2 regions of the Bradyrhizobium sp. USDA 4473 genome follow, and region 1 is predicted to be linked to the other one. Evidence: predicted binding sites of a transcription regulator. Region 1 holds the regulator's gene; the other holds the start of a gene.
The links. The regulator LexA, encoded in region 1, represses DNA repair genes until DNA is damaged. The targets are predictions, from matches to a motif close to TGTTCNNNNTGTGTTCNG.
Positions count from the first base shown of each region.

Region 1 (8,672 bases):
GATCCGCACGACGCTCGACGGCGATCAGCGCGCGATCGCGACCGCCCTGCTGACCGGCCGGCGCGACGCGATCACGACGCCGGTCAACGATGCGATGTTCATCTCGGGGCTCGGCCATGTGCTGTCGATCTCCGGCTACCACATGGCCGTGGTCGCGGGCGTGGTGTTTTTCACGATCCGCGCGCTGCTGGCGCTGTTTCCGGCGCTGACGGCGGGATACCCGATCAAGAAATGGGCGGCGGCGGCTGCGCTCGTCGCCGCGGCGTTCTATCTGCTGCTGTCGGGAGCCGAGGTCGCGACCCAGCGATCGTTCTTCATGACGGCGGTGGTGCTGATCGCGGTGATGGTCGACCGCCGCGCCATCACCTTCCGCACGCTGGCGGTGGCGGCGCTGATCGTGCTCGCGATTGCGCCGGAGGCGCTGGTGCATCCGAGCTTCCAGATGTCGTTCGCCGCGACGCTCGGGCTGGTGGCGCTGGTGCAGATCGGGCTGCCGAACCTGCTGGCGTCGCCGGATCATTCGGCGACCGCGCGGGTTGCGCTGTGGGGCGGGCGCGAGCTGACGATGCTGATGCTGGCTTCCCTCGTGGCAGGGCTCGCGACGACGCCCTATGCCGCATTTCATTTCCATCGCGTGACGCCGTACGGACTGCTCGCCAACCTCGCGGCGATGCCGGTGGTGTCTGCGGTCGTGATGCCGGCCGGCCTGCTCGGGCTCGTAGCGATGCCGTTCGGCTTCGACGGCGTGTTCTGGGCGATCATGGGCTTTGGCATCGACTGGATGATCCTGGTGACGCAATGGGTCGCCGCGCTGCCCGGTGCGGTCGGCCGGATGGCGGCGTTCGGGATCGGGCCGCTGATCGCAGCCAGCGCGGGCCTGATCCTGCTCGGGCTGCTGCGCACGCCGCTGCGCTGGTCGGGCGCGGTGCTGCTGGTGGTGGCCTCGGTCTGGGCGCTCAGGGTGCCGCAGCCGGACGTGCTGATTTCCGCCGATGGCCGCAACGTCGCGGTGCGCGGCGGGGACGGGCGGTTGCATCTGATGCACAGCGCCAAGGATGCGTTTTTGGTCAAGGAGTGGCTGGCGGCGGACGCCGATGCGCGGACCGCCACTGATGCATCGCTCGGCGAGGGCGTCTCCTGCGATCCGAGCGGCTGCGTGGTCCAGGGGCCCGGCGGCGCCTTCGTCGCGCTGGCCAGCCGGCCGGAGGCGCTGGTGGATGATTGCGAGCGCGCGGCGCTGATCGTCACCGCCCGGCCGGCGCCGCGGGGCTGCGCGGCCTCGGTGGTCGACGCCGAGCGGCTGCGGCGTCACGGCGCGCTGGTGCTGCGGCGGACCAGTGACGGCTACGCCATCGATGCGGTCAAGCCCGGCGGGATCGACCGGCCATGGTCGCCTGCGGTTCCCGGCGACGGCGAGGCCGAGGCGACGCTCCGCGCCCCCGCCACCGCGCCACGGCCGGCCGTCGACGCCACGCCGGGGGAGAGCGATCTGCAGGGTGAGGATTAGCCGGGGTCTGGCGAGGGACCGGCCGGCAATTCGAACAGGCCGAGATGGTATTCGTCGGAATCGGGGCCGGCGTCGGGCTTCTTGACGAGGGTGAAGGACGCCTCGGGGAATTGCTGCCAGACCTTCAGGTCGTCAGCCGTCACCGTCAGCCAGCCGAACCGGAACATGTAGCGGCCCGGCTCCGTGACGCGTCCAGCCTTTTGCCATGTGACCTTTTCGACCACCGAGCAGGTTTCCGTAAGTGCACGTCCTCTGCGCCTGATGATGCGCCAAGGCGGCCGCCGACGGAAATCTCCTGCCGCGCCCCGGAACCCGACGTCCGGGGTCGCTCGAAATCGTTTCGGTCACTCGCCGCCGGGTCATCCTGCGGCGACGATGCGTTCAACCCAAAAACAGCGACGCAAATGCGGAGGGCCGCCGCTCCACAACCTTCGGCTTCTGCGCGACCGGCGGATGCAGTGCCGGCAATTGCAGCACGCTGACGCGCTGTCCCTCGACGAGCTGGGTCACCAGCACATGGCTGCCGTCGGGGAATTCGACCGCATCATGATGGCGATCCGGCACGTCGGGCTCGACTTCGTTGAACACGCCGACGCGGAAATTCAGCGTCTTGGTCCAGATCCAGCGGCTGTCGTAGCGAACGTTCTCGGCGAAAGCGAGCTCGGTGCCCGGCAGCATGCAGACCGCGACAGTCGGATCGTTCTCCGACGCAAAGCCGCGGGTCGACGTGCCGCGGAAGGTCGTGGTGATCAGCGTCTCTCCGACAATGGCGGGGCGCGATGCCACGGCGTGCAGACTATAGTCACACATCGGATGGCTCCTCAAATGGAGGTAGCGACCCGTGCCTCTCCTTGAGGCATAGGGCCTCTACCAGAGTGGACGATAGCGAACGAGTGTCAGCTCGTTTCTGGGCGATTGTACGACTCGCCCGAGACCGCCTCAATCACAAACACGCGACACTGCGTGAGAGGTATCGGAGCGCATCGAGCAGGCCGCATGCCGCGCTATCTTCCAAGGAACGATCCGATCTGTCGCTCGTTCCTCGCCGCCGCAAGTATTTGCCTCGCCGCCGCAACTATTTGCAATTCAGTACTTGCGATAGAGCCCGATCAGCTTGCCCTGGATGCGGACCCGGTTCGGCGGCAGGATGCGCACTTCATAGGCGGTGTTGGCCGGCTCCAGCGCGATCGAAGCGCCGCGGCGGCGGAAGCGCTTCAGGGTCGCTTCCTCCTCGTCGATCAGCGCCACCACGATGTCGCCGGTGTTGGCGACGTCGTTGCGCTGGATCAGCGCCATGTCGCCGTCGAGAATGCCGGCATCGACCATCGAGTCGCCGCGCACCTCCAGCGCATAATGCTCGCCGGAGCCGAGCATGTCGGGCGGCACGCTGATGGTGTGGCTGCGGGTCTGCAGCGCCTCGATCGGCGTACCGGCAGCGATCCGGCCCATGACCGGGACCGCGACCGGTCGATTGCCGTCATCCTCGGCGATCGGCGGTGTAGAGGTGCGCTTGCCGAGGGTGCCTTCGATGACGCTCGGGGTGAAGCCGCGTCGGCCGTTGCCGCCGCCGGCCGACAGCTCGGGCAGCTTGATGACTTCGATGGCGCGGGCGCGGTTGGGCAGGCGGCGGATGAAGCCGCGCTCCTCCAGCGCAGTGATCAGGCGGTGGATACCGGACTTCGAGCGCAGGTCGAGCGCATCCTTCATCTCGTCGAAGGAGGGCGGGACGCCGGCCTCTTTCAGACGTTCATTGATGAAACGCAGAAGTTCGTACTGTTTGCGCGTGAGCATCTCGAGTATTCCCCCGGTTGATAGCGTCGTTCGATTCCGAGACTCTTCGGTGGGATCTGCAGACCGGGCCTGACCAAGGGAGCATGGTGCTTGCTGCAAGCGCTCCTGGGCGGCCTCCCGATTGTAGACACCAGTACTCGAAACAAATCATGAACGGACACTATATGTTCGATATGTGTTCCGCAACCACTTAATTTCCGGTGAACACGCCCGGCGGCGCACAATCGCCGCGGTGAGAAAACCCTATTCGGGCAGCATCAGGATCTCGCATTCGCTGCCGGCGACGGCGGCCGGCGCAAACGGCGGACGCACGAGAAGTGCCCGTGCCGCAGCGAGATTCCCGAGCAGCGAAGAATCCTGCTGCATCACGGGCGTTGCGATCAGCGTGCCGTCGTCGCGCGTCTCGAGACGCGCGCGCAGATAGTCCTCGCGCTGGTCGTTGGCAGCGAGGTCGCGGCCGAGCAAAGCGGTCGCGCGGCGATGATGAATCGCTTTTCGGCCGCTCAGCGCCCGAATCAACGGCACCAGAAACAGGAAGGCGCAGACATAGGACGACACCGGATTGCCGGGCAGGCCGATCACCCGCATCGCCCCGAGCCGGCCATGCATCATCGGCTTGCCGGGCCGCATCGCGATCCGCCAGAACGCCATCGCGACGCCCTCGGCCTCCAGCGACCGCTTGACCAGGTCGTGGTCACCGACCGAGGCGCCGCCGGTCGTGATCAGGATGTCGGCTCCGGTGTCGCGGGCCCGGCGGATGCCGGCCGTGGTGGCCTCAACCGTATCGGCGGCAATCCCGAGATCGATGGTCTCGGCGCCTTCGGCACGCGCCAGCGCCCGCAGCGCATAGCCGTTGGAATAGACGATCTGGCCGGGTCCGGGCTGCGAGCCCGGCATCACCAGCTCGTCGCCGGTCGCCAGCACCGCGACCTTCGGCCGGCGATGCACGGCGACTTCCGGATGGTTCATGGCGGCGGCCAGCGACAGCGCGCGGTCGGAGAGGCGGCTGCCGGCGGCGAGCAGAACGTCACCCTCGCGGAAGTCGACACCGGCGGGGCGGATGTGCCGTCCAACGGCGGCAGCCTCGGTGATCGTGATGTGGTCGCCGTCGACGGCGGTGTCCTCCTGGATGATGACGGCGTCGGCGCCGTCGGGGATCACGCCGCCGGTGAAGATCCGCACCGCTTCGCCTGAGGCGACCGTGCGCTCGAACGGCCGGCCGGCGGCGACTTCGCCGATCACCTTGAGCCGCGCCTTCAGGTCAGCCGCATCGGCGGCGCGCACCGCATAGCCGTCCATCGCCGACATCGGCTGCGGCGGCTGGGTGCGCCGCGCGGCGAGGTCGCGTGCCAGGGTGCGGTGATAGGCGGCATCGAGCGCGACCATCTCCTCCGGCAGCGGTTCGGCGCCGGCCAGGACGGCGGACAGGGCATCGGCAACCGGCATCAGGGCCACGCTCGGAGCTCCTCAAGTCCAGGGTTCAAATACCGAGCGCGGTCAGCGCCCTTGCCACGTCATCCGTCGATGTCACGTGGACGGCATGAAGGCCGCGCGCCCGCGCGCCTTCGATATTGGCGGCCAGGTCGTCGAAGAACAGGATCCGCGACGCCGGCACGCCGATGGCTTTTACCACATGATCGTAGGCCGCGGCGTCGGGTTTCCGATAGCCGATGCTCGAGGACAGGAACACGGTGCGGAAATGGCTCAGCAACTCGGCGTGGACAACCGAGAAATGCGCGACATGGGCCGGATTGGTGTTGGAGAACGCATAGAGCGGCATCCGCTTCGCCGCGGCCGCGAGCAGGGGGGCGATATCGGGCATCTCGCCGGTGAAGATCGCATTCCAGCCTTCGAGGAACTGGGCGTCCGTGAGGTCGATGCCGAGCGTCCGGCGCAGGTTTTCGAAGAACGCCGCATCGTCGATCCGGCCGATCTCGTGATGCTTGAAGCTGTCGTCGACGACAAAGCGCGTGGCGAGGTCGGACGGCGCGCAGCCGGCATGCTGCGCCCAGTGCGCCATCACCTTGTCAAAGTCGATGTCGAGCACGACGCGGCCGATATCGAACAGCAGCACGTCGACGGAATCGGGGAGGGGGTGCGAGGTCATTGCGTGGAACCATGTACGAAAATTGCGGGCAGGCGGCAATGTCCCCGATTTGTGCGGGAGGCATGCGACTGATGTGCTGACAGTGGCTCCCGCTCGATCCATAGCTTCGCATGCTCGCGCCACAATTTCAGTGTCGTCCCGGCCTAGTGCGCAATTGCGCACGGGGGCCGGGGCCCATAACCACAGGGTTGTGTTGTTGAAAACAAGCTGTGGCCCCAGCGTCGCGCAACAATTCGCTTTTGGGGTAATGGGTCCCGGGCCTTCGCCGGGACGACGGCGAATGTGTGGCGCCGCTTGTGAATCATACGTCCGCATTCTCGCGACATGATTTGTCCGAGTCTTGCTTCTCGTTCCGCCCTCTCCGTTGGTGAGGGCGCAGGGAAAGCCGGGTGCCGATCGCACCCATGGGCCCCGAGCAATGGGGTAGAAAGCTCGGGGGTAGGACCACAGGTGTAACCGGAGCAATCCGGCTTTCCCTGCGCGATGGCTTACGGCTTATACGTGCTCTCCCCGGCGAGACTTGGCTTTGTTGTCACCGTCTTCACAACGCGCATTGCGCAATCGGAAGAGACACCTACCGCTAGGGCGTCAGGCCTGCACGATTTCGCCGTCCGCCTCATGCGCGTTCGTCAACTGCGCATTCGGCGTCCACCGCATCTCGACCCGCGTTCGTGACGACCGCGAAGCGCCCCTCGTGTCGGGTGAGACGGGGAATTCATACACCGAGTTGCGCTTCGGATAAAGCGAAATATTTTCGCGCACGGTGATTGACAGGTTTTGCTGAGTTGCCCGTCGTGTCCGGACCGCAACACCCTGCAAACACATCGCCGTCCGACGTGTGCCCTCAGCGGGCTGCACCCTTCTTCTCCAGGCGTCCAGGAGCGGCCGACGTCGATAATCGCGCCCCTCGCTGGGCCGTCTCTTGTCGGGCGATCGCTCATTAGGAACGACAGCACCTGGCACCGCGTATTGGATAACAAACGCCACCCAACAGGAACGGCAGGTCGGCGTTTCCGGTGCCCTTGGCTCTGTCCCCGAGCCAGGGGCACACCTTCGTGGTCTTCAGGGGCGTGTCATCACCGCGCCTAATGTGTCGTAGGCGGCGATATCGTTCCAACGACTTCCATGTCTTCTTTCCGCACAGTCACCCAGCGTCCTGTCTCGGCAGCGATCTTTCGAGCTATTCTTACAGCGGCATCCTCGTCCGCCAATTCAAGCATGATGATGCTGCCTTTCCCCGAGAAGGCGTCGGGGTTTGAAATGTTGATGATGAATAGGGGTCCTTTTGGAAGGATCATCGGAGTGCCCCAGCCCGCAGAAGCCAGCATCGCATCACGCGATACCCTGTGCTTTCGTGCGCGGCGACACCGTGCAACCGCTACCAAGTTCCCGCCTTAACCTGGTTAAAGTACGTGGGATGTCGCGCAACTCGAAAATGGAGCTTTCGCATCGGTCCAGCAATCATGTTGCTCCGGTCCGCCCGCCGACGCGTTGGACGCTTTGCTTGCAAACCGTACGGCTTCACTTGCTTGGATGCTTCTCAATGGTCGCCTTGGCCCTGGCGATCGCCTCTTGAGTGCTCTGGAAGGTTTGCGTTCTGATCGGAGGACCGCCCGCAAGAGGCGTGATCTCGACGAGGAAGCCGCCGCCTCGCTGCTCGACGATCGTTAGACGATGACCCTGATATTCGATCGGCTCGGCTGACATTTCGGATGCCGTTTGGACGATGGATGCGCGACAAGCCTATGAAGGCATTGCAGCCCCCGGGGTTGCTAGGAACTTCTCGATCTCGAGGGCACGCCGGGCTTCAAGTGACTTCCTCAGCATGCGTTCACGTTCGGCTCCAGGCGGCAAGCCGCTTGCCCTGGTCCTGGCCGTTTCGGCAAGCTTTAGCAGTCTGAAGGTCAGTGACGTCGTTTGCTTAACCCGATTTCGTCGTTTCTTTCCCATGGCGTTCGGCCCGCGCGAACAATTGTCGCGCGAATTCGGCCACCAATGGCCTTGCATGGCATCTACATAGGTTAATCCAGTGCTGGCGGAATTTTTGCTGCGGGCAGGAACCAACTGGCGCGAGCATGCGGGGTGACGTGGCTGACGGCGTGTTCGGTCAGGGACGACGAGAGCCGAAACGTTCTCGTCGCTTCACGCCCGTTGTTTCTGAAATCCGAATTGGTGGAGCGGCCGCTGTTTGGGGCTCAGCGAAATTAGGACATGGCTTCTGACATGCATTTTTAAATGCGGGTCTCGGAGACGAGATGCAAACTGCGGGGATGTTGACACCTCATCGAATGGACAGCGTGGAGATGGGCTTTCTCGGCTTTGCCGGAATGTCATTCATCGCGCTCGTCGCCAGCGTGAGCTGGCTCCTGACCGGGTGACGCCGAACACGATGGACGAACGGACCTTGGCCTCAGTGTGGTGCCCACTCGCTGGGGCCCTTTCTTTCCGAGCTCCCTGGACTGGAGGCGGGTGAGGGATGCCCCACCTGGATGCTTGCCTGGGAGTTCTGCGCCGACTGATCGCAGAAGGCGACGTGAACCGCATTGCGCTGGCCGAGAGAGCGGTCAACGAGTATTGGGACGCGACCTTGCTTGGAGCCAGGAGGAGCGGACTCCGGCTCCTCCAGCAAGACGTGCTGACGCAGCTCAATGCCGTTGTGGGAGATCAGCGCGGCTTCGCCGAAACGGTGAATGCTTACATCGAGAAAAAGCTAGGCTCGGCATAACCCGGCCAGGGTCGCCGGATCGCCCCATCGAGCGCTTCCGTGCCACTCGATGCAAAACTTGTTTCCTCCCTGGCGTCATCCGCCGACGGTCTTCTCAAGGGCGACCAGCAAGCCGAAGACCGATCCCGTCACAGCGAGGAAGGCAGCAAAATAGTAAATGCGGTACATGACTGGTCGATCTGTTCCGGTCTAGCCGAGGAGATTGAATTTCGCCCAAGCGTTCCTCAGTGGGCGTTCCCGAACGCGATGCGCCGCAAGATCGGTTGAGCTACCTCGCCGCAATCGACTGTTGCACGCCATGTCGGTTCCTCGTCTCGCTTCATCGCCGGCCGTGCGCGAGCTCTGCAGGCGACGCTCATCGAGACCGGTCGTTCCTCGAACGCGAATGGAACAGTCGGCAAACCAATGTTTTTCCGTACATGGTTGGATTCGTTTGGAGGCCACCCATGCGGGACGATTATGACATCTTTGCCCACTCGGACCTTTGGTTGGCTGCGGTGGTTGCCTGCGCGCCCTCGATATTGATCGTCACGCTGATGATC
Region 1 covers NZ_JBSSGE010000001.1:5,591,544-5,600,215, forward strand. Annotated here, with positions in the region: gene ACVW17_RS26385 (ComEC/Rec2 family competence protein) at 1-1,507, shown strand, start outside; gene ACVW17_RS26390 (hypothetical protein) at 1,504-1,731, opposite strand; gene ACVW17_RS26395 (hypothetical protein) at 1,889-2,317, opposite strand; gene lexA (transcriptional repressor LexA) at 2,594-3,298, opposite strand; gene ACVW17_RS26405 (molybdopterin molybdotransferase MoeA) at 3,542-4,753, opposite strand; gene ACVW17_RS26410 (HAD family hydrolase) at 4,779-5,405, opposite strand; gene ACVW17_RS26415 (hypothetical protein) at 6,927-7,112, opposite strand; gene ACVW17_RS26420 (hypothetical protein) at 7,882-8,130, shown strand; gene ACVW17_RS26425 (hypothetical protein) at 8,170-8,397, shown strand; gene ACVW17_RS26430 (hypothetical protein) at 8,577-8,672, shown strand, end outside.

Region 2 (8,672 bases), 1.1 Mb from region 1:
TCAGTTCGGAGCTGTACTTCATGGCTATCCTCCGCAGCGTCAGAATAGACCGCATGCGCGAGGCCACCACTCACAACGGCGCGATTCCGGATTGCCTTTTCTTAATGCGATGACCCGATCGTGAATCGGTAGCAGGTTATAGCTCCTTCTCGGCAAGTGCGCGAAACGCATCAGGCACCGACCGAACCGCCTCCAGAGCGACTGAGCCGTATCCGATTGCCTCCCAGCCGAAGCGGTCGCGGATCTTGTCGATCGCGCAGTCCGCCGCCCAGCGCGCGATGCCTGCTGGACTTCCGGGGCGGAGCGCGTCATCGGCCAATCCGAGCGGAAGCTCCAGCGCAAGGTCCCAATGCTCCTCGAGATGCGAGACCGAGATCGCCAACAGCGAAATGATCCCCTCACGGGGATGATCGGCAAGCGTTGCACGCACCAGGTTCTCGGCGAGCCGCGCCAGGATCACCGTCGTGCACACCGGCGCGTCGAGCGTGATCGCGCGGGTCACCGATTTCATGTCTGCGAAGCGCACCCGCACCGTCACGGTTCGTCCGGGCCGCGATTTCGCCCGCAGCCGTGTGGCGACGCGGTCGGCGAGATGCATCAGCGTCGGCCTGATGACCTGCATGGTCGCGGGCTTGCGGCCGAGCGCCGATTGTGCTCCCGCCGATCGCGCGCGCCGATGCGGCTTGAGTTGTCGCGGATCGCGATTGCAGGCCAGCGCGGCGAGCTTCTCGCCTGCCGCCGGACCGAGCAACCGCGTCAGCGAGCGTTCCGACAATGTCGCGAGTTGACCGATCGTCGCAACGCCGATCGCCTCCAGCCGTGCCCGGGTCACCGGCCCGACGCCCCACATCAACTCGACCGGCAATTCGTGAAGGAAGCTGAGCTCCGCGTCGGGATCGACGACGACAAGGCCGTCGGGCTTTGCGACCTGGGAAGCGATCTTCGCCAGATGTTTGGTGCGCGCGACGCCCACCGAGATCGGAAGACCGAGTTCGGCGCGCACCCGCCGCCGGATCGCCGCTGCGATGTCCGCCGGCGCTCCGAACAGATGCGTGCAGCCGGCAACGTCGGCGAACGCTTCGTCGATCGAAATGCGCTCGACCAGCGGCGTGAAATCGCCGAGCACCTCGATGGCCGCGTCGCCCAGCCGCTGGTAATCCCTGAAATGACCGCCGACAAAAATCAGCTGCGGGCACAGCTCGCGCGCGTCCCGTCCCGACATGCCGCCGCGGACGCCGAAGGCCTTGGCCTCATAGGAGGCCGCAAGCACCACCCCGCCCCCGACGGCGATCGGCTTGCCGCGCAGCGACGGATCAAGCAGCTGCTCCACCGACGCGTAAAATGCATCGAGGTCCGCGTGCAGAATGGTGGCTGCCGCTGCCATCTCGACCTGCTTGTGCTCGCCCGACCAAAAGAACAAACTAAGAACAAATCGAAATCCAGTCAACGTGGAATTTGTCCTCCCTTCGCGTGCGCTCGCCGCGCGAAGCAATCGGCCGGCCTGTCCTTCGGCAGGCTTCCCTCCGTCGACGCCGATCTCGGCTCGCTGGAGATCGAGACCGCTGCGCGGCAATCGAAGCGAATCACGCGAGCCGCGGCGGCAGTCGTTCGACCAATCGCGACGACACACAATGCGCCGACTGCCGCAGCAATTCGCTCACTTGCCGGCGTGCGTTGACGGGCAGGCTTTTTCAGGTAGATATCCTGGAATGACCGACCACTCTCATCAGGTGGACTTCCAGGCTGCGGCCACCCTTTACAAATGGCCCTCTCTCAACAACGCCAGGCGAGAGGATCGCGCACCCTATATGGTCGCCAACGCAACGCTCGACCAATGCATTCGCGATTTCATGAGCAAGCCCGACAAGACGCGGCATCTCTACGAGATCCGGACCAAGGCGCAACCTCCGCTCGTCCCCGATGTGCTGTCACCCGAGCACGTGATCGAGCTCTCCAGGCTTCGCGAGTTTCTCTGAACAGCTTGCGCTACGGCGATCGCGACGCGTCGCGTTGGCGGGCAGACTTATCCATCGGTCGTGCGCCTGGGACCGGATTGTTTGCCCCTCGGGGAGCCGTTACACTTCGCTTGACTCTCTGACTGACCGACACCGGCATGGGAGACCGCCGGCTGCGCGATCGGCTGATGGGGCATCGAGAGGCGCCACATGAGATTCAATCTGGCGATCTTGAGTGTGCTGGCTGCAAGACCGGAACAGCGGATTCCGCTCGAGGAGGTCAGTCGCGAGGTCAAGCGCATGATCGCGGCGGGCGATGCGGCCACGAAGTTGAAGCGATCGTCCGAGCTCGGCGACGCCGACGTGTTCCAGTCCGGATGGGCTTCGATCAATGAGGCGGGGCTGCAGATCACGGAGGCCGGGCTTGCGCTATGGAGCTCGCTTGCAGCGTCCCGCGCCGAGCAGGAGCTTAACGCGCAAGAACTCGGTAAACAGGAGCTCGGCGAATGGCAGAGCGAGCGCCTTGAGGCCGTTGCTGCCGACACGCCCGATGCGATCAGCGATGCTGGTGTCGACCAGCCCGACGACATCGATCGCCGGCTCGTGCACGCCAGAGATGACGGCCAGGCCGAGCGCACGACCTCGAACGCCGGCGGCTCGGCCGCATCGCTCGATCTCTCCGCGCAAGGCCCGATCGTGCTCGAACCGGCCTTCGGCTCGATCCACGCTGCGGGCCCGAACGATTCCCGGCTCTCGCAACTCCTGACATTGCTCGGCAGCAGTATACCGCGATTTGCTCGGGCACGGCGCCGGCGTTCGGCGGGCGGCGTAGAGGATCGGACAACGGCCAATCGCATCGGGGTGACGGGACTTGCCGTTGCATGTCTCAGTCTGATTTCGGTCGTTGCCTGCGTTGCCGCAGCGATCGCGCTCGGCCAGAACTCTTCGCTGAAATCCGAGATCGTCATGCTGCGGCGGGAGCTCGTGCCGCTGCGGGAGCGCGTCGCCAAGCTCGAGCAGGACGCAGCCAGGCGCGAAGCCGCGCAACAGGAAGAAGCGCAGCAGAAAGCCGAGACAGAAAAGCGAGCGGCGATCAGCGAGCAGACCGCACTCAGTCTCTCGCGGGAAGAGACTCAATTGATCAGGGAGTACATCAAGGCAGCGCCTTCGGCCGGCGCGGGCGGGCCGCCGATCAACGTCGGCGATCCCGCGAGCGGCGGAATGATTCCGCTGCCGTCGCCGCTGACCGAAAAGATTCCGAGACTCGCCGGTGCGCGATTTGCCATCCGCAACGGCGCCATCATCATCAGCACAAGAAACAGCCGCCGCGTCGATGCCGTGCTGATGAACTAGATCGCGGCGAGGTCGGGTCGCAGGGGCGAGCTACCAAAATAGCGAAAACAACCCCATGCAAAGGAGTCGGCGGCCCCATCAAAGGTAATATTGCACCGCTACGGCTGATTGTTCGGCGGCCGCTCGATGAACTTGCGGCTGCCGTTCAGCAGCTCGAGGTTGTTGGCGATAACCGGGTTGCCGGGATCGAGCGAATACGCCTTCTCGAACTTGCGCCGCGCGCCGCTGAGATTGCCGCGCAGCATGAGGGAATAGCCCTGGTCGTTGAGGATCTGGACGGTCTCGCCGCCGATCCGGATCGCCTGCGCATAGGCCTGATCGGCAAGATCGAAGCGGCGGATCTTGTCGTAGCTCGCGGCGAGCCCGACCCAGGCCGTGACGTCCTTCGGCGCCTTCTCGACCGCATCCTTGAAATAGCGCTGGGCGATACCGTAATTGCCGCGGTTGTAGTGCTCGAGCCCCAGCCGCACCGGCTCGTCGGAGGGATAATATTTGACGTCGGTCGGCTCCTGCACGGGGTCCCCACCGGGCGGATCCACCGGAGCGACGATCGCGGCCTCGCGGGTCGTGTAGTCACAGGCACCAAGGCCGGTCGCCAGGCCGCAACAGATCAACGCCGGCGCGAGACGACGCAATCCTCGTCCCGTTCCCCAAGTCCAGCGCATCTCTTGCCCCATTCGAAACATCATCGCGAAACTACCTAACAAAACAGACAGCACGACCGAAACACCGGGTCAGTACCAGAACCTCACGTCGCCACTTCCCTTCAAGCTCCAGCCGCGGCATCCGCCCGCCCCGCCAGGATCGGAAAATCGAGATCCCAACGGGCAATGCCCAGGGTGCAGCGAGCCTTCAGCTGGTTACCTGCCTCCTCCGCCTACCCCGACAGCCACCGATCCTCCGGTCCCTGCTCCCAGTCCGGTCGTGTTGACGTTCTGAATCGTCGTGACGGGCGGCGGCTGGCCCATCGCCCTGGTCGGATCGCCCATGTCGGGAAGCTGATCCAGCGGGCGCTGCTGAGTGCCGTAGCGGGTGATCGCAGTACCCGTCCGTCGCGCGTCGTAGGCGATGCGGCGGTCGCCGACATAGGCCGGCCACGGGTGGATCGTGTGGGTGACCGCGTTGACCTCCTTGGCATTGCCGGCACTCATCGTGATGGTGTCGGAACGCTGGATGTAGCGGTCCATCTCGTCATGCCCGTACACGCCGTAGCAGCCGCCGAGCAGGAACGGGGCGAGCAGTGCCAGATATCGGATGGTCATCTCCCGCCTCCCCTAGTTCAGCGTCTTCACGACCGGCTGGTCGACGACCACCGCCGGTGGCGGACTCACGACCGCGTTGGGCGCGATGATATGGCCATACGGTCCCTTCACGTCGCCGCCGGAATTGACGTAGTCGTCGTAGCGCTTGCGGACTTCCATCTGGCCGTTGAGGAAGAAATCGACATCGTTGGCCGGCAGGCGGGAATCGAGCGGCGATGCCAGCTGCTGGCCGGGCGCCGCCGGCGCGACCAGGCGCGGCGTGACGATAATGACCAGGTCGGTTTCCTGCTGCTGATAGGACTTGCTGCTGAACAGAGTGCCGAGCACCGGCACCGAGCCGATCCAGGGCAGTTGCGAAACGTCCTGCTGGTTCTTTGTCTGCAACAGGCCGGCGATGGCAAAGCTCTGGCCGTCGCGCAGCTCGACCGTGGTGCGCGCGTCGCGGCGGGTCAGTGACGGAACGCTGGTACCCTGGATCGTGACCGTATTGGTGAAGTCGAGCTCGCTGACCGAGGGCTCGACGCGGAGATTGATCAAGCCGCGCGAGAGCACGGTTGGAACGAACGCCAACTCGACGCCGAACTTCTTGTAGTCGATCGAGACGGTCGGAAAGCCGGATGTCGACTGGGTTGGCACCGGCACAGGAAATTCGCCGCCGGCCAGAAAGCGCGCGGCATCACCGGAGAGCGTGGTCAGATTAGGTTCTGCCAGTCGGCGCGCCAGTCCTTTGGTTTCCAGCGCCGTGATCAGCATATCCACCGAACTGCCGTTGCTAGTCCTCACGATGCTGGTCAACAGGCTTCCGAACGGGGTCGGAGATACGCCGCCGGCAGCACCGACGAGGGTTCCTGCCGTACCGAGTAACGGAATGGACCCAGCCGGAGGGCCTACATTCGGCATGCCAACGCGGCCACTGTTCGTGCTGATTGAATTTGGCCCGCCAGCTCCGCTATTGGCAATATTTGATCCACTGGCGTTCGCAGCGTAGAGATTCACGCCGAGGTCGCGCCCCGCCTGCCGGTTAACCTCGAGGAAGCGCACCTCGAGCATAACTTGCTGCGGCGCAGCAACGTTCATCGCATTGACGACGATGCCGCCCTCGGGAACGCTGCCCTTGGCAATCGCCAGGGCCCGCTCCGCGGCGACCGCATCGGCGGCCATTCCGCTCAGCACCACCTGGCCTTCCGAGGCGGTTACGCGAATGCCGCGCGTCCCGGTGCCGTTCTGGATGTTTTGTTGCAGATTGCCGATATCGAACGTCACCTCGACATCGAGGATGCCGATCTGCTTCATCGCGCTGTCGAACAGGATGACGTTGGTAGTGCCGGTCTTCTTGCCCTGGACGTAGATCAGATGGTCGCTCAGCGACTTCACGTCGGCGATGTCGGGCGAGCCCGCGACGATCGACGAAAACGCGGTGTCGACCCTGAAGGTGCGCGACTTGTTGACGATCACCTTGACGCGCTGGACGTCGCTCATCTCGCTGACGAAGACGCCGGAGGAGGATGAGGATGACGGCGCACGCCGATCCGCGGCGGCGGCCGGATCGATGCAATGAAACAGGGCAAGCGCAGCGCCGAACGCCATCGCGCTGAAGGCAACCAGCCCAAGTCCCGCATCAACCGAAACGCGACTTCCCATCATGCCAATCCCCTTCGCCGCGTTTCCGCGACGACCCCCGTAAATCTACGACCCCGGCCCGATCACTCCCGTTCGTGCACCACGCCGTAGAGCTTACAGTTTGTCCGACTACAAATAGTTACTTCACGAATTCCCATTTCCCGGCGCGCCGAGCGAAAGCAAAACGAGCTCGCTCCGGATATCCCCACACGCCAGGCCGCAAATGGCGGCCCTCAGATCATCTCCCGTCACGCGCCCCGATTGCAAGGCAAGAGCCCTTCGGCGCCGCGGCGAGCCCGGAGAAAACTCCCCAATGTTGCCACCGCGCACCACTTCCCTAGCCCGCTTGGGCTATTTGCCAGCCGTCCAGCAGGCCACGGCCGATCCGGCGGCGCGTCAGCCCCCCGATCGTGAGGCGAATCGGCCCTCCTCAGTATGGAATATTGGTGGTCGCGCTCGGCGCGTTGAGCGCCGTGCCCCAGATCGGCATTAGCATGGTGAAGTTTAACTGCTGGGCTTTCACGACGATCGCAGATCCCGACGCGTTCGTGGTCACCGTCGTGGTCACCGTCGGCGTGAGACCGGCGCCATACAGGAATGGGGCGATGGTCTGCTTGTCCGGATCTGCCAGATAGTCACCGGTGCAGGTGGATGGTGACTGGGATTTCAAGACGGCCGGCGTGTAGCACTTGATCATGTTCGCGCGCGCGCTGGCATCAGCAAGCATGCGCAGCGACTGCACCGTGATCGTATAGCGCCCGAAATCGAAGATCGCGAAGATCATGGTGAACAGCGGCACGGCGGCGAGGCAGAACTCCAGGGCCGCCACGCCACGCTGGTCGAGCCTTCTCATGACGGCACCAAGAACACGTTTTGAACGTTCGGCTTTGCTGCCCCATCGTTAGTACAGGTGGAATTGTCCAGCCTCGTATTGCCGATGAATGATATGGAGGCGGCTATGACCTGGTAGCAGCCGGTGCTAGGAGCGCCCGAGGCATTGCCGCCATACTGGACTGCGCTGTTCGGAACATACACCGTGCCGTTGAAATAGCTGGTGGAGCTGCCGGTGATCTTGACGGTGTTGTTGCTCACATCCTCATAGATGAGGAGATCTTTCATCAGGGCCTTTGCCGACGCAGACAATACGGACGGCCCCGCAGGCGACTTCATCGCCGTTAGCTGGATCGTCGGGTTACCGCTGATCGTGAGCGTTCCTCCGCCGAAAAATATCAGGGTCGCAGTTCCTGTTACGGGTGGACTGCCACTGCCATTAATCCTGAGGTTCCCCGTAATGTAGTACGTGCCGCTAAGCGTTATTTTATTGTTCACCGCCGCAGGCAGCGACGGGCTGCCGTTGGTATTGACGCACGCGCCGGCTTCGTAAGATACGATTGTCGAACCGCCGCACGACTTGTTCGGAAAATCATTCGGCACCTTCAACGCCCCAATAGCAGTGGCCAATCCACTCAATGGATCGGGGATCGGTTGCTGATAGGTTTGCACACCCGTGCACTGGCTTCCGCCCGTCTGTGAGCAGCCGCCGACCGTGTAGCTCGGCGCATTCACCTGGATGCCGGAATTGCCCTTGAAGCCGATTGCATTATCGGCCGAGCTGTTCGACGAAATGCCGCAGCTCGGCGAATTGACGGTCGGGCTGCCCTGGAACGTGATGGTGCCTGATATCGCCAACACACACGGCGGTTGCGACAGGGGGCTGATCTGGGCGACACCGGTCGCGTTCACCGTAACTGTCGAGAGGCCAAGCATTGCGGCCAGATATGCCGGCTGCTGCTGGGTGACGACGGCCTTGACGAAGTTTCCGCTGGCGCCGTTCCACGAAGCCACCGTCGTGACCGTGACGGTTTGCGTGATCCCGCTCGGCTGGCTCGCGGGACAGTTGGTGCCGGGATAGGACGAATCGCCCGAATTGCAGAACGCGTTCTGGGCGGCGGCCTCCTTGCCGCGCCAATCGTAGGCCTGTGCATTGTCGCAGGTTGTGCCCGGCTGTCCCGCCGGGGCGCTATCGCACGCCACCCGCAAGGCGCCGGCATAGGCGGCCGCATCTGCCGCCCCCTGGGCGCGCTGCTTGACCGCGTACCACGACGCCGCCTCGCCACCGAGCGCCATCATTCCGATCAACGGCACCAATGCAACCACGGTTGCGAAAGCGGCTGAGCCTCGACGGCAACGGAGCATATTGCGCATGGTCACTCCTATTGAAACCGTTCCGAGTAATACAGCGTGTACGCACAGGAATTGCTGGTGCTGCCGCTGTTGCATAGCGCCGACTTCAACACCATCGGCGTCAACGTGATCGTCGTCGAGTAGTAAAAGTATTTCGGCTTGGAAGGCGCCGAGTTGGTCGAATCGCAGACGGCATAGGTGTCACCGCACCTGAACTGGAGACTGTTGATCGGGAAACGAGGATCGGCCTTGGCGACCGCCGTCGTCACCCAAGTGCTGTTCGCGTTGGTGACGTCAG
Region 2 covers NZ_JBSSGE010000001.1:6,693,579-6,702,250, forward strand. Annotated here, with positions in the region: gene ACVW17_RS31720 (hypothetical protein) at 1-22, opposite strand, end outside; gene dinB (DNA polymerase IV) at 137-1,384, opposite strand; gene ACVW17_RS31730 (hypothetical protein) at 1,710-1,976, shown strand; gene ACVW17_RS31735 (hypothetical protein) at 2,166-3,308, shown strand; gene ACVW17_RS31740 (tetratricopeptide repeat protein) at 3,407-3,973, opposite strand; gene ACVW17_RS31745 (hypothetical protein) at 4,169-4,570, opposite strand; gene ACVW17_RS31750 (type II and III secretion system protein family protein) at 4,583-6,214, opposite strand; gene ACVW17_RS31755 (TadE/TadG family type IV pilus assembly protein) at 6,621-7,043, opposite strand; gene ACVW17_RS31760 (pilus assembly protein TadG-related protein) at 7,040-8,395, opposite strand; gene ACVW17_RS31765 (hypothetical protein) at 8,404-8,672, opposite strand, start outside.
Region 2: a site for LexA is predicted at 1,413-1,430, ahead of dinB (DNA polymerase IV). Genes of this name have one in related genera too.